Regions from separate parts of the Apilactobacillus sp. EABW-1NA genome, predicted to be linked through region 1. Evidence: a T-box and tRNA genes for the amino acid it is inferred to sense, from the RefSeq annotation. Region 1 holds a T-box; the other holds one or more tRNA genes.
The links. The T-box of region 1 lies ahead of asnS (asparagine--tRNA ligase). A T-box ahead of a tRNA ligase gene usually reads a tRNA of that ligase, here a tRNA-Asn.
Positions count from the first base shown of each region.

Region 2: it encodes a tRNA-Asn, which carries the amino acid that the T-box ahead of asnS (asparagine--tRNA ligase) is inferred to sense. The anticodon was not compared.

Region 1 is NZ_JAPDKO010000008.1:31,767-38,914, forward strand. It holds gene OEZ61_RS03490 (NAD(P)H-dependent oxidoreductase) at 1-505, opposite strand, end outside; gene asnS (asparagine--tRNA ligase) at 562-1,950, opposite strand; T-box leader at 2,009-2,217, opposite strand; gene OEZ61_RS03500 (tautomerase family protein) at 2,376-2,768, shown strand; gene OEZ61_RS03505 (NAD(P)H-quinone oxidoreductase) at 3,072-4,034, shown strand; gene OEZ61_RS03510 (GH25 family lysozyme) at 4,220-5,425, shown strand; gene OEZ61_RS03515 (hypothetical protein) at 5,726-6,592, shown strand; gene OEZ61_RS03520 (3-phosphoglycerate dehydrogenase family protein) at 6,618-7,148, opposite strand, start outside.
Region 2 is NZ_JAPDKO010000007.1:51,560-58,707, reverse strand. It holds gene OEZ61_RS03235 (ABC transporter ATP-binding protein) at 1-218, opposite strand, end outside; gene OEZ61_RS03230 (ABC transporter permease) at 218-1,285, opposite strand; gene OEZ61_RS03225 (TetR/AcrR family transcriptional regulator) at 1,297-1,884, opposite strand; gene OEZ61_RS03220 (FAD-dependent oxidoreductase) at 2,009-3,370, opposite strand; gene OEZ61_RS03215 (SGNH/GDSL hydrolase family protein) at 3,769-4,515, shown strand; tRNA gene OEZ61_RS03210 (tRNA-Asn) at 4,844-4,915, shown strand; tRNA gene OEZ61_RS03205 (tRNA-Asn) at 4,971-5,042, shown strand; tRNA gene OEZ61_RS03200 (tRNA-Asn) at 5,090-5,161, shown strand; gene OEZ61_RS03195 (GH25 family lysozyme) at 5,352-6,332, opposite strand; gene OEZ61_RS03190 (ABC transporter ATP-binding protein/permease) at 6,543-7,148, shown strand, end outside.

The DNA.
Region 1 (7,148 bases):
TGTATGCTTGAGAGGAGAAGTCTGCGTTAATGTCTTTGAAGTGATTATTTTCATCGAACATTTCACCGTTTATGGTTAGCAGTGGATTGACGATGGTAGGTTGCATCTTTAATCCAACTGCAAGCATGTTAAAAGACATTTGTGCTTGAAGTCCACCGTGGCTTCCATAGGTTACTAGCGCCACAATTTTGTTTTTCCATTCAGCAGCCAAGTAATCGACCGCATTCTTTAAGACAGCGGGGAAACTCCAGTTGTATTGAGGAAATAGTAATACGATCGCATCCAATGATTTGATCTTGTTGCTCCATTCAATACTGTGTTTTTGTTTGTATTCTTGCTTGGCTGGAACCTCTTCTTCATCTAAGAATGGAAGGTTCACTTTAGCTAAATCAATCATTTCTGTTTCAAACTTATCTGAAGATAGTCGTTGTTTTAACCAATCCGCGATTTCTGGACTGATTCTGCTAGGACGACTACTACCAATGATGATACCAACTTTTTTCATCATAAAATCTCCTTTAATAAAAGAGCATTCTAAACGAATGCTCTTTTTAAAACTTATTAGAATTTAGCGCTACCTGGTTCACGTGGGAATGGGATAACATCTCTGATGTTTTCCATACCAGTAACGTACATAACTAGACGTTCAAAACCAATACCGAAACCGGAATGCTTGATTTCACCGTACTTACGTAGGTCTTCGTACCAGTCATATTCTTCTGGGTTTAAGTCAAATTCTTTGATCTTATTGTTTAAGACATCGTAACGTTCTTCACGTTCACTACCACCAACGATTTCACCAATACCTGGTACTAAACAGTCAGCAGCGGCAACGGTCTTACCATCGTCGTTATCACGCATGTAGAATGCCTTGATATCTCTTGGGTAATCAGTTAAGAAAGTAGGGCGTTTGTAGACATCTTCACACAAGTATCTTTCGTGTTCTGATTGTAAATCAATTCCCCATTCAACTGGAACCTTGAATTCTACATCTGCTTCTTGAAGTAACTTAACGGCGTCAGTGTAAGTAACACGAGCGAAGTCTTCGCTAGCAGTCTTTTGTAGTTTTTCAATTAGTCCTGGTTTAACGTTTTCGTCCAAAAATTCTAGTTCATCCTTAGCATGATCTAAAACGTAGTTGATAACGTATTTTAGTAAACCTTCAGCGACATCCATCATACCTGGTAGGCGAGTGTATGCCATGTCTGGTTCAATCATCCAGAATTCTGAAGCATGACGAGGAGTGTGTGAGTTTTCAGCTCTGAAAGTAGGACCGAAAGTGTACACATTCTTGAATGCCATAGTAAATGCTTCTTCTGGAAGTTGACCACTAACAGTTAGGTTAGTTTCAGTCTTGAAGAAGTCCTTTGAGTTGTCTACGTGACCTTGATCATCCTTTGGAAGGTTATCCATGTCCATAGTTGTAACTCTGAACATTTCACCGGCACCTTCAGTATCACTACTTGTGATGATTGGGGTGTTAACGTAAACAAAGTCATTGTGTTGTAGGTATTCGTGAACTGCAAATGCAGCTAGTGAACGAATTCTAAATACTGAGTAGAAAGTATTAGTACGTGGACGCAAGTGAGCGATAGTACGTAGGAATTCGTAAGAAGTCTTCTTCTTTTGTAGAGGGTAGTCAGAGTCTGAACGACCAACTAGTTCTACTTTTTCTCCGTGCACTTCAAAAGGTTGAGGAGCATCTGGAGTCTTCACAAAGGCACCTTCAACAGTGATTGTTGAAGCGATTGGAAGCTTACTGATTTGTTCAAAGTTTTCGTTACTCTTTTTAACGATAATTTGAGCACTCTTGAAGCAAGAACCATCGTTTAATTCGATAAAACTGATGTTTTTTGAACCACGAATGGTCTTAATTGAACCTTCAAGAGAAACTGTTGTGTTGTCTTCTAAATCTTTAGTATATAGATCCTTAACACTTAGTTGTGTCATGTGATTCACGCCTTTCCGTAAACTATAAATAGCGGTAAATAAAAAACTTCCGCCCCAAAATTAGGACGAAAGTTCCGCGGTACCACCTAAAGTGCCTATAAATAGGCCACTCAATCAAATAACGCTTTGATGTGCGTTCGTTTCTACTAAAGATTCAAAACGAAAACAAATAGGTGTTATTCATTGATGAAAGTATTATTAAGCTCTCACTATCCTTAACTCGCTGATAAGATTCATCAACTACTCATCCGTATTTATAGTTCTATCATATTAACTATTTTTCACAATTAAATATTACCACTATTTTGACATTAATTACAATATAAAAGTAGGGCAAAGACAAAAAAGCATATTGATTGCATTATATATGTACATATTGGATAATGGTTTCATCAAATACTTATTTTATGTAAGGAGAACGCAAAATGCCAAAAATGAATATTGATGTAATCAAGGGCCACGACCGTGATTACTTAAAACAACTAATGGATATTTCCTACCATGTCATGTTAGACTGCTTCGGTGCTCCAGACGGAGATAGATACCAAATTCTAACTCAACATGAAGACTTCGAAATGAACATCTTAGATACCGGATTAGGATTCAATCGTACTAACGACGTTGTCGTATTTAGTCTTACCACTAGACCAAGAACTAAGGAACAAAAGTTAAAGTTCTACCACGACTTGGCCGAACAACTAGAAGACAAGCTAGGGATTAAAAAGACCGACTTGATGATTAACCTAACTACCAATACCGATGAGGACTGGAGTTTTGGAAACGGGGTCGCTCAATTTATTGATGGTCCACTAAAATAAAAAAGTGCGGTTATTGAGCCGCACTTTTTATGTAGAGTTAGTTTGTAAGTTAAGATAACAAGCTGAGTTGAAAAGGTGTATCAAGTTATCAGCTTCAAGTCGATAATAGCACGATGTGGTGGCATCGTTAACTAAAAGTTTAGTAACAAAGTATAAGATATGTAAGTAGGAATATTAAATGAAATAAATATAATTTAATCACTGGGTTAAAAGTAGCTAATATATTTTGTTAGAAACTAGCAATCACAACAATTAGACATGTTGTCTATCTTAAATGAAAATAAAAGAGTGAGGTTTATATATATGAAAGTGGTTAATATTGCCAGTGCAAAAAAATTGAATTCATTGGTTGATGCCCCCATGCCAGAACTAAAAGATGGGGATGTTTTGGTCAAAATCCATGCAGTCGGAGTGAACCATGTTGATTTGTTATGGGCGGATCAAAAGGTTAAACCAGACGATACAATTTTAGGTTTGGAAATGGCTGGTGAAGTCGTTGACGGAAACAATACTAAGTATAATGTAGGAAATCGCGTAATGGGATTGATAGATAACGGTGGATATGCTGAATACATCGCAGTTCCGGCAGAACGATTAATGCCAATTCCAGCCAACATTGATTACAAGAAAGCGGCCACGATTCCAGAGAGTTTTCTAACCGCTTATCAAACGCTATTTACCATCGGAGATCTGCATGATAATCAAACTGTTTTAATTCATGCGGGAGCTAGTGGTGTAGGAATTGCTGCAATTCAATTGGTTAAGCAGCTGACTAAAGCAACAGTCATTACAACTTCAAGCACTAAAAAGGTTGATATCTGTTTGGAATATGGTGCAGATCACGCAATTGATTACCGCAATAGCGACTTTGCAGAAGAGGTCCAAAGAATTACCGATGGTCACGGTGCCGACTTAATCTTGGACTTCATCGGTGCCAGTTATTATCAACAAAACATTAAGTCAGTTGCACTGGACGGACAAATCATCCTAATTGGTAATCTTGGTGGAAGTGAAATCAAAGACGTTGATATCATGGACGTTATTGGGAAGAGAATCACCATTACTGGAACTTTGCTTTCACCCAGAAGTAGTGAGTATAAAGCCCAATTGATTAATGATTTTAGCAATGACGTGTATGATTTGTTAGCGGATGATAAAATTAAGCTATATGTAAGCAATGAATTTGATTTATCTGAATCAGAACAAGCTTTAACATGTATGCGTGAAAAACAAAATACCGGTAAAATCATCTTAAATGTTAAGTAGAAAGACGCCTAATATGGGCGTTTTTTTATTGTTTTGAAAAATGTCAAGATTAAAAATTTTACAATTTGTAACCAAACATTTAATAATTTGTAAAGAAATTGGGAAAAATTGTAACTTGTGTATATCATTCTCGCAATATTTAGATTGTACAATAGAGATAATCATAATTGTTAAAGGATGAGAGTATGTATAAACTAAAGTATTTATTGATGAGTTTTGGGGTTGCGTTGATTGGATTTCTATGCATTTCTGTCACTTCCGTGAGGAGTAATGCCGTATCCAACAACGTTTACGATTTATCTGAATGGCAAGGTAACTTCACTGATAGTCAAGTGAAGAAGTTGAAGAACGAAGTACCTTTCGTAATTCTTCGTGTTCAATTCGGTAGTGCCTACAATGATAAGACCTTTGCCCACAACGTTGCTTTAATGAAGAAGTATGGTGTCCCATATGGTGTATATTCATTTAGTCAATACACTAGTCCTTCAGATGCTGCTAGTGAGGCAAAAACGTTATACAGTCGTGCTCCAGAAGCTAGATTCTATGTTAACGATTATGAACAACAAACTGTTAAGTCAGGTGGAACTAATGCCGCTACCAAAGCATGGGTGGATGCATTGAGACCACTAGTTGGTAATAGAAAGATTCTTTTCTACTCATACCAAAGCTTCATGGTTTCTCATGCTTCAGATGCTGTTAGTTCATATGATGGTTATTGGTTAGCAGCTTACCAAACAAATGAACCACAAAGAGAACATGTTTTATGGCAATACACAGATCATTTCTATTCTCCAGCATTGAACCAATATGTTGATGCCAGTGTATTAACACAAAAGAATAGCTCTTGGTTTATTGATGCAACAACAAATAAAAGTAATAATAACAAGCCAAGTAAGCCAAAATCCAATGTGACATACACAAAAGAAAACAAGACATTGACTGTGAAGACAGCCGTTAAGTATAACTTCTACAACCATGTTCCTGGAAACAATTACTTTAGTGAACTTCACAGAACTCACTATGGTCGTACATTCCATGGTAAGAATGTAACGGTAGATTTAAAGGCAAACGTAAACGGTCGAACTTATTACCGTGCATACGAAAATGGTAAGTTATTAGGTTGGATCAACCAAAATGGATTGGGTCCACACATTAGTTATTCCAAAGTTAACATGCATAAAAAAGTTAAACTAAATAGTAACTACAGATTCTACAACCATGTAACACAAAGCCATTTCGCTGATTTTAAGACAACTGGAACTGCAAAGGATTATGCTGGTAAAACTGTCCACATTACCGGTCGTGCAATTAAAGATGGTTGGAAGACTTATTACTACAAATGCTATTACGAAGGTAAGTTCATTGGTTGGATTTACCAACGTGGAATTTAGTAAATAAAAAGGCATCGTTTAGACACGATGTCTTTTTTTGCGCGAAAAAATTGATAAAAAATTTAAACTTTTTCATTAGAAAAATGTATAAAAAATAATGACAATCATTATTAAACTGTTATCTGTGCTTCTGTTTATATAATAAATGTATAAAAAATACAAATTTACTTAATAAAAAATTAACCATCTTACATCTTTCTTAATCTTATGAAACATTATATAATTTGTTAGTAATCTTAAGAAAAAATTAAGAAATGAAGAGAGGATAGGAAAATTTTACCACTGAAAAAACTTTTAAAAATGGTGATGATTGTAGGAATCATTTCATCAGCACTAATAATGACAAATGTAACACATGCTAATGCATCAAACGATACACAGGTTAGTTTAAAGAAAGATGCTAAATTATACGACACACATAAAATTAAAAAGATTAAAACTAAATCCGCTAAAAAATACTTCGGAAAAGAATCACTATACGAAAAGAAATCTGCTAAGGTTAAGAAGATTACATATAAACTTGTCCAAAGCGCGAATGGAACAAAATCAGGCTGGATGAAATCCTCCGATTTATATGTTGTGAAGAGAAAGATTACTACCAAATCAACATATCAACTATCACCTCGTATTAGTGATTCATCAGACTTAGATAATCGTCAATTATCCCAGTTATCCGACAGTCAAATCAAGTCACGAATCAGGGCTAAGTTCATTAACTTTGTTCAAGGACAAAGAAAAAAGACTGGTAATGGATCGTGGGTTTCTAGCAATGGATTAAACAAGGTGGCTCAAGAAAAAGCCAACTATGTCGATCCAACAATGGGGGAAGCATCTCACTACACTACTAGAGATGGAAAACGCCATCGTCAAGAAGCTGCTATCTTAGATGGACAAAGAATGAAGATAGTTAAGAATCAAAATGACATCTATGAATCTAATGGTTACGCCACCTTAGACAAGAACTACTACCACATCGCAGATTACGTTAAGTATTTTAACGAAATGATTACTGACGACGGTGCATCTGGTGATAGCCATAAGACACAATTGTTGGGTAACGAAGCAAACGGACTAAGATACTATGGAATTGGATTAAGAGTGATTAGAACTGCTTATACCGTTCAAGTAAACATTGTTATCTTATCAGCTGATACTAAGTACAGATAAAAAGGAGCTCAAAGAGCTCCTTTTTTTATTTTCGTTTAATAACGCGAACTCGAATGACTTCATTAATGGATTGTAAATCATTTAATAGTTGATTGGTTGGTTCGTCGCAAAAATCAACCATAGTATAGGCCATTTCACCTTTAGCGCCATTACTCATTTGGTTAATGTTAAAGTTGTTTTGAGCAGATTTAGTGGCGATTTGACCAACCATGTTTGGGATATTCTTATGAATCAAAGTGATTCGATAAGGTGAGTGCATTGAAACATTCATGTTTGGTAGATTCAATGATTGAGATAGGTTACCAGTTTCTAGATAACGCTGGATAATCTTGGCCCCTCTGACAGCACCGTTTCCTTCGGCTTCGACAGTTGATCCACCAATGTGTGGGGTGATGACAACGTCTTCGCGGTTCATTAAGACGTCATCGCCAAAGTCAGTAATGTATGAAGCAACTTTTCCCTCGTCCAAAGCATCAACGACTGCTTGGTTATTGACGATGCCTAGACGAGCATAGTTTAGGATGCTTATGCCAGGTTTCATTTGCTTGATTGCGTT
Region 2 (7,148 bases), on a different contig from region 1:
TTGCCGTAGTCACTACCGTCGATATTAATATCTCCGGATGTGGCAGAAAGAATGCCACCCAAAATCTTCATGAAGGTACTCTTCCCTGAACCAGAAGGTCCGGTAATGGCAATCACTTCACCTGAGTCGGCGGAGAAATTGATATCTTCAAGAGCAGTAGTGGCGGCCATCTTGTCGCCAAAAACTTTATTGACGTTAGTTAATTCAATTTTTCTCATTATGAACCTCCCATTGCTTTGGCTGGATCAATCTTTGCGACGGTGCGCATTGGAATTAACCCACCAATAATCGACATCACAATTATCATCACAGCAACCGCACCCATCAATGTTATATCGAAGGTCATTGGTACTGCTGCCGGCATTGAAATGGCAGTTAAGAAAGTTAATAATCCACTGACTGCCACTCCTACAATCGCTAGGATTAACGCGTTCGAAACCACGTTCATGGCTAGATATCCGTTTGATACCCCTTGAACCTTTAATACGGCAAAGTATGGAATCTTTTGCATGGTTAAGACGTATAAGAAGATTGAGATTACCACTAAGGTAATTAATAGTAGAAACGCAATCATGAATTCAAAGGTGCTGTTTTGGGCATTGTATCCAGGAATATCTTGGATGAAGTCTTCGATGTTCATGATTTGAGTTCCAGCAACCGCCTTTTTGACGTCGCTTCGATAAATCATGGCACTAATGGTATGGTTCACGTCAGTACCAAATTTTTCGGTTTGCACGGCATCGTTAGTAGCATAAATTACAGGTGCCACATTCAATTGATTGTTCTTAACGGTTCCGACAATCTTAAAGACGTGACCGTTTCTGCTGAACTTCACCTTTTCACCCAAGTGATAGCCGTCTGTTTCTAATAGACTTTGGTCGACTACGACTTCATTATCCTTGGTCAACTTGTGACCATTGACGATTTTTAAGTCACGGTAGATGAATTGATTCTTATTCAAACCAATTACTTGTGAGCCCACCTTGTTACCTTCAGAAACAGTTTGCACGTTGGCACTCATTTGAGTGATGTCGGCGCGCTTGTCCGCACTGGCCTTTTTGGCTTGTTGTGCAGTAATGGTAGATTGATCCAATGAACCATTGGCATCAGAATTTAAAACAATTTTTTCAGCATTCCATGAATCGATTGCTTGACGATTAGCTTCGCTTAGGCCGTTAGCTAATGCGGTTAAAATAAAAATCAAGTATGCAATCATCACGATTACTAAACAAATTAGACTGTATCTAAATTTGCTCTTCTTAATTTCGCGAAGTGATAAAAACACGATGGTCCCTCCTAGTTAACTAAACCCTTATTAATTAGTTTTAACAAATCAGAAAAATCTGATAGCGCTTGTTTATCGTCGCCACCGTTCAATACAGTTCGAATGGTTTGATGAGCTGCTCGACTCGCCCACTTGTATGTCAAAACAATTGTTTTTCTATCAGAAATCTTTTGACCGTTAACCATCAAAATTAGTTTGTCATCAGGTAGATTATTGTAATCATATTCGACGTGCTTTAATTCGTATTGGTTAAATAGGACGTATTTACGATAAAACTGTTCGTAATCAGAATTTTCCAATTCATTGATAAAAGACTCAGTTGCCACATAAAAAGCATGAAGTGAATCAGTTGGTTCTGCCTTCAACTGTGCGAATACATCAAAATGAATCTCTCTTAAAACCCTCTTTAAAGCGTATTGATAACTATCATTAATATCATCGAAGTACTTGTAGAAAGAACCGCGCGCGATTGAACAATCTTTAATAATTCTCGCTACTTGTGCATCCATTAAACGATGATTTGAGAATTCGTTAATCAATGCAGTAAAAATTTGGTTTTGTTTGTCTTCATTTAAATTTAAAAAAGTTTGTGTAGGCATTTGTAACTACTCCTTTTTTATGGTGACATTGTGTCATTTTTGAATATCTTACTTTTATAGTGACACGGTGTCAACTAATTAGCATAAAAAAAAACACTGAAAAATTTCAGTGTCCTTTTTATTCTTACTTGTTAATATTTCTTACAGCAGCTTGTGCAGCTTCATTCATGATGTTCCAAGGACGATCAAATCCAGGTTGGAAGAAGAAGTCAGCGTAAGCTAAATCATAAACAGTTGCATGTTGTTGAATTGCAAATGAAATGGTGTTGATGTTTGCAGTAACATCTCTAGTTGACATGATTTGGCCACCCAAGATACGACCATCAGTTGGATCAAATGTAATCTTGAAGTAAACCTTAGCATTTCCTGCTTCTTGTGAAACAAATGGAGGAACTGCCCAATCTTCGATTAGTACTGATTCTGCACCAGTAACACCGCACTTTTCTTGAGTATCTTGCTTAACACCAGTTGAAGCGAAGTGGTAGTTAAATACTGAAAGTGCTGATGAACCTGAAACAGCAGTCATTTTTAATTCTCTTCCAGCAGCGTTAGCAGCAGCAGTACGTCCTTGACGACGGGCATTTGATGCTAAAGCGATTGATGATAATTCGCCAGTTGGTGCATATGGAACCTTAGTTGCATCACCAACAGCGTAAATATCTTTAACACTAGTTTCTTGGTGTTCATCAATCTTAATACGGCCACGTTCATCTAAGTCTAATAGTCCTTTTACTAATGAAGTATTTGGAATAACACCGGCAGTTTCAACAACTAATTCGGCATCAAAAGTACCTTGATCAGTCTTAACAGCTGAAACCTTACCGTCTTTTCCGACAAATTCAGCAACGTTAACGCTACCGACAAAGTTAACACCGTTTTCCTTAAATTCTTGAGTTAATTTTTCAGTAAATTCTGAATCTAGATAGTTACCTAATAGACGAGGATTGTGATCTACGATAGTAACTTCCTTACCTGCCTTAGCAAAAGCTTCAGCAGCTTCGATTCCAATGTAACCTGAACCAATTACAAAAACATGTTTTAAATCAGGATCTACCATTTTTTGCTTCAGTTTGATAGCCCAGTCACGACCACGCATTGCGTATAGGTTTTCTAGGTCCTTACCAGGAACATCTAGTCGGCGAGGAGTAGCACCAATAGCTAAAATTAGCTTATCGTAGCTTTCATCACGTTCTGAACCATCAGCTAAGTTCTTAACATGAACTGATTTATTCTTTTCATCAATACTTGCGATTTCTTGTTGTACAAATACATGTACACCATCTTTTTCAGCGTTTTCAACAGTTTCATAAGATACTGTATTTACATCCTTTACAGTACCTTCTAAGTATAATTCCATACCACATGATAGGAAGGAAATGAAATCTCCTCTTTCATACCATTGAATTTCTGCATCAGGGTTTTCTAAAAGCATTCCACGAACGGCTTCATATCCACCGTGTGAAGAACCAACTACGATAACTTTCATTAGTGTGTGGCCTCCTAATAATTTTTAATTAATATTTATATAACATTACTTTGTGATAAATATCACATTTGATTTACAAAGGTAATTTTACCTTTTGTGCGATTATATAGCAAGCAATATTTAACAAAAAAGTAAAAAAATATGAATAATTTTTTGTAAAAAATTAAAAAATAGTCATATTAATAGTCAAAATCGCTTTAAAACACTTTTATTTTAATCTTTTGTCTAATAATATCATCTAAAAAATCGATTAGTTCTTGAAATAAATGATATTTTCATCACAAAGTTTCTGTACAAATGTTTAAATATTGCTTAAGTTTCCCTATATGTAATTGTGATGGCCATAAAATGCTAGTAAAATTAAAAACAATAATAAAAACTATGAGGAGTTAATTACAATGAAATATGGGTTGATTAAAACTGCATTATTCACTGCAGCTGGCGCTGCGCTTGTAAAGTTATCAAAGAAAAGTATTGATATTAGAAGAGCTAACAGCGATATCTATCAACCATCTAGGGATTTCTTTGTAGATGACAACCTAAACGGCAAGAAAATAGTATTCCTTGGATCATCGGTAACAGCTGGACTTGCCGCCAAGGGAATTTCATTTGTTGATTTCTTGAGAGTAGAACATGGAGTTCACGCAATCAAGGAAGCAGTTAGCGGAACCACCTTAGCCGATGTTAATGATAAATCATACATTAGTAGAATGAAGAAGAATCTAAATTTTGATTCTCATTACGACTTGTTTGCTTGCCAACTATCTACTAATGATCAAAGAAACGGTGTTGAGATGGGAAGAATCAGCAAATCGTATGATGCTGAAGATTTTGATACTCAAACTACCATCGGTGCAATCGAGTACATAACAGCCACTGTTCAGGATACTTGGGACTGTCCATTGGTCTTTTACACCTGTTTAAGAAAGCCAGAACCAGAATACGAATTTTTACGTGAAAAACTATTTGAATTACAAAGAAAATGGCATTTCGCAATCATCGATATTTGGAATAACAAAGCATTAAAGAAAATGAATGAAGAGAACCCTTCTTTCATGCTAGATGATACACATCCAACCTGTGCAGGATATCGTTATGGTTGGACTCCTATTTTTGTTAAAGAATTAGATCAAATGTTAGAATAATAAAATGGTCACCAATAAAAAGCGTTGTAATATCAACGTTTTATGGGTGGCTTTTTATTTTCATTAATTTTTAATGAAAAAACAGTTGCATTTTTATAATAATGATGTATTATTATTAACAACGACAGAGATATGATAACTACATAAGCAAAAATTTAGATTGACGTCTTTATTGAGTTTTCAAGATGCTTCGGTTAAAAATTATCGTTGTTATTTGATATTTTTAATGAATTAAAATTTCACATTTTTCTCTCATTTTATATCACATACAAACACATTTTTACTCTATTGAGTAGTTGGATTAATTTCCAAGCACATATTTCATTCTTGCTCTATGGTTCAATGGTAGAACGGCGCACTGTTAATGCGAAGGTTACTGGTTCGAGTCCAGTTAGAGCAGTTGGGTAGGATGCTACTCATCAAAAAACTTAGATTTTTATTCAATTACAGATTCTTGCTCTATGGTTCAATGGTAGAACGGCGCACTGTTAATGCGAAGGTTACTGGTTCGAGTCCAGTTAGAGCAGTTGAGTGGAATCCTACTCATCAAAAAGATAATTTTTCACCTCATTTTTGCTCCGTGGTTCAATGGTAGAATAGCGCACTGTTAATGCGATGGTTGCTGGTTCGAGTCCAGCCGGAGCAGTTGGGAGAAATCCCAAGTTAGCTTTATCCCAATGTTAACTAATAAAGCAAATTGCTTTTCCATATTTTTATTCATAATTATCTATAATTCCACATAATAAGAAGACTTAGCCATTTGACTAGGTTTTTTTATTTGATTAAAAATAAAAAACGATAGTCCACAGACTATCGTTTTTTATGATCTTGTTTTCTTATGATGTTTTTTTCTTGTGATGAATCTTCTTAACATGTTTCTTTTTGTGATGCTTTTTCTTATGATGCACTTTCTTAACATGTTTTTTCTTATGGTGTTTTTTTACTGACTTTTTTGCATGTTTTTTCTTGTGGTGCTTAATCTTCTTGGAACTAGATTTCTTAGCTGCCAAAGAAATAACTTTAGCTGTCTTTTTCTTGGAAACAGCAGTTGGCTTTATTTCTGTATTTCCATTCCTATTACCAACTTTTTGTCCTTTACTAACATCGTTGTTAGTTACTTGATTAGAAACAGTTCCCAAGAACCACGATTTTTGCTCACGTAGTTTACTTGCATCCACTTTCTTATGTAGCGCAGAAGAATAATGGCGATCTGTGTATTGCCATAGTACATGAGCAATTGATGGTTCGTTCTTAGTGTAAGACGCTAACCAATACCCATCATATTTACTTAGTGCTTGTGAAGCATAAGTCTTCATAAAAATTAGGTATGAATAAAATAGAATTTTTCTTGATCCAACTAGTGGTCGTAAAGTATTTACCCATTTAGCAGTGGCAGCATTTGAACGGCTACGACTAATTGAAGCAACTTCAAAGTCATTGACATAAAACTTTGCATTAGGTGCTCTGTGGTATAAGTCACGAGCTTCTCTTGCAGCAGAAGCTGAAGAATTATATCTACTAAATGAATATACTCCATATGGAACATTATACTTATCTAATAGAGCTTTATTATGTTTAAAAGTCCTATCACTATAGCTTGATCCATATTGAACCCTAAGAATAGCAAATGGAACCTCTTTACTTAAATTTTTTGCCTCTTTATTAGTCAAACGCCCCTGCCATTCAGACAAGTCATAGACAGTTCGACTACTTGCGTTGGCATGTGTGTTATAGCTTTCAATTGCTCCAATCCCCGTTGTTAAAGCAAGAGAAGCGACCATTGTCATCAATATTGATTTAAATTTCAACTTAATCAATATAACTCACTCCCGTTTCTATTAATGAATCTTTGGTGCAAATTATAGACGTCAAATGTTGCAAGAATGATATAGTTATATTACAAAATATGACATTTTTATAATTTTTAACTCAAAATGCAACACTTTCTTTTATTTTGATGATTGTTTTAAAAAAAATCCCGCATATAATAATCTGTACAAATTAATTAAAAATAAGGAGTGAAAATAATGTCATTCTTAGAATTAAAAAACATTCAAAAATCATACTACCTAGGAAAAGATGAATTTAAAGTCTTAAAAGGAATTAATTTATCATTTGAGAAAGGTGAAATGGTATCAATTCTTGGTGAATCTGGTGGTGGTAAATCTACCTTAATGAACATCATCGGTGGATTAGATAGTAAATATGAAGGTGACGTTTTATTAAATGGTAGCTCATTAAAACACGACACTGATAAACAACTAGACGAATATCGTCGTAAAACTATTGGCTTTATTTTCCAAAGTTTCAATCTAATTAGTCATTTAACAATTTTGGATAACGTGTTGGTCCCACTTGAAATGACTACTCTTTCTAAAAAAGAACAGGTTGCTCGTGCCAAGGAACTACTTGCTAAAGTAGGACTAAGTGATCACATCAATAAATACCCTAATCAATTATCAGGTGGTCAAAAACAACGTGTTTCTATTGCCCGTGCATTAGCTGGAGACCCAGAAATGTTAATCGCTGATGAACCAACTGGTGCATTGGATCCAGAAAACACCACCGAAATTCTACAAATTTTGGATAACATTGCAAAAGAAGGAAAGCTAGTACTAACTGTTACCCACTCT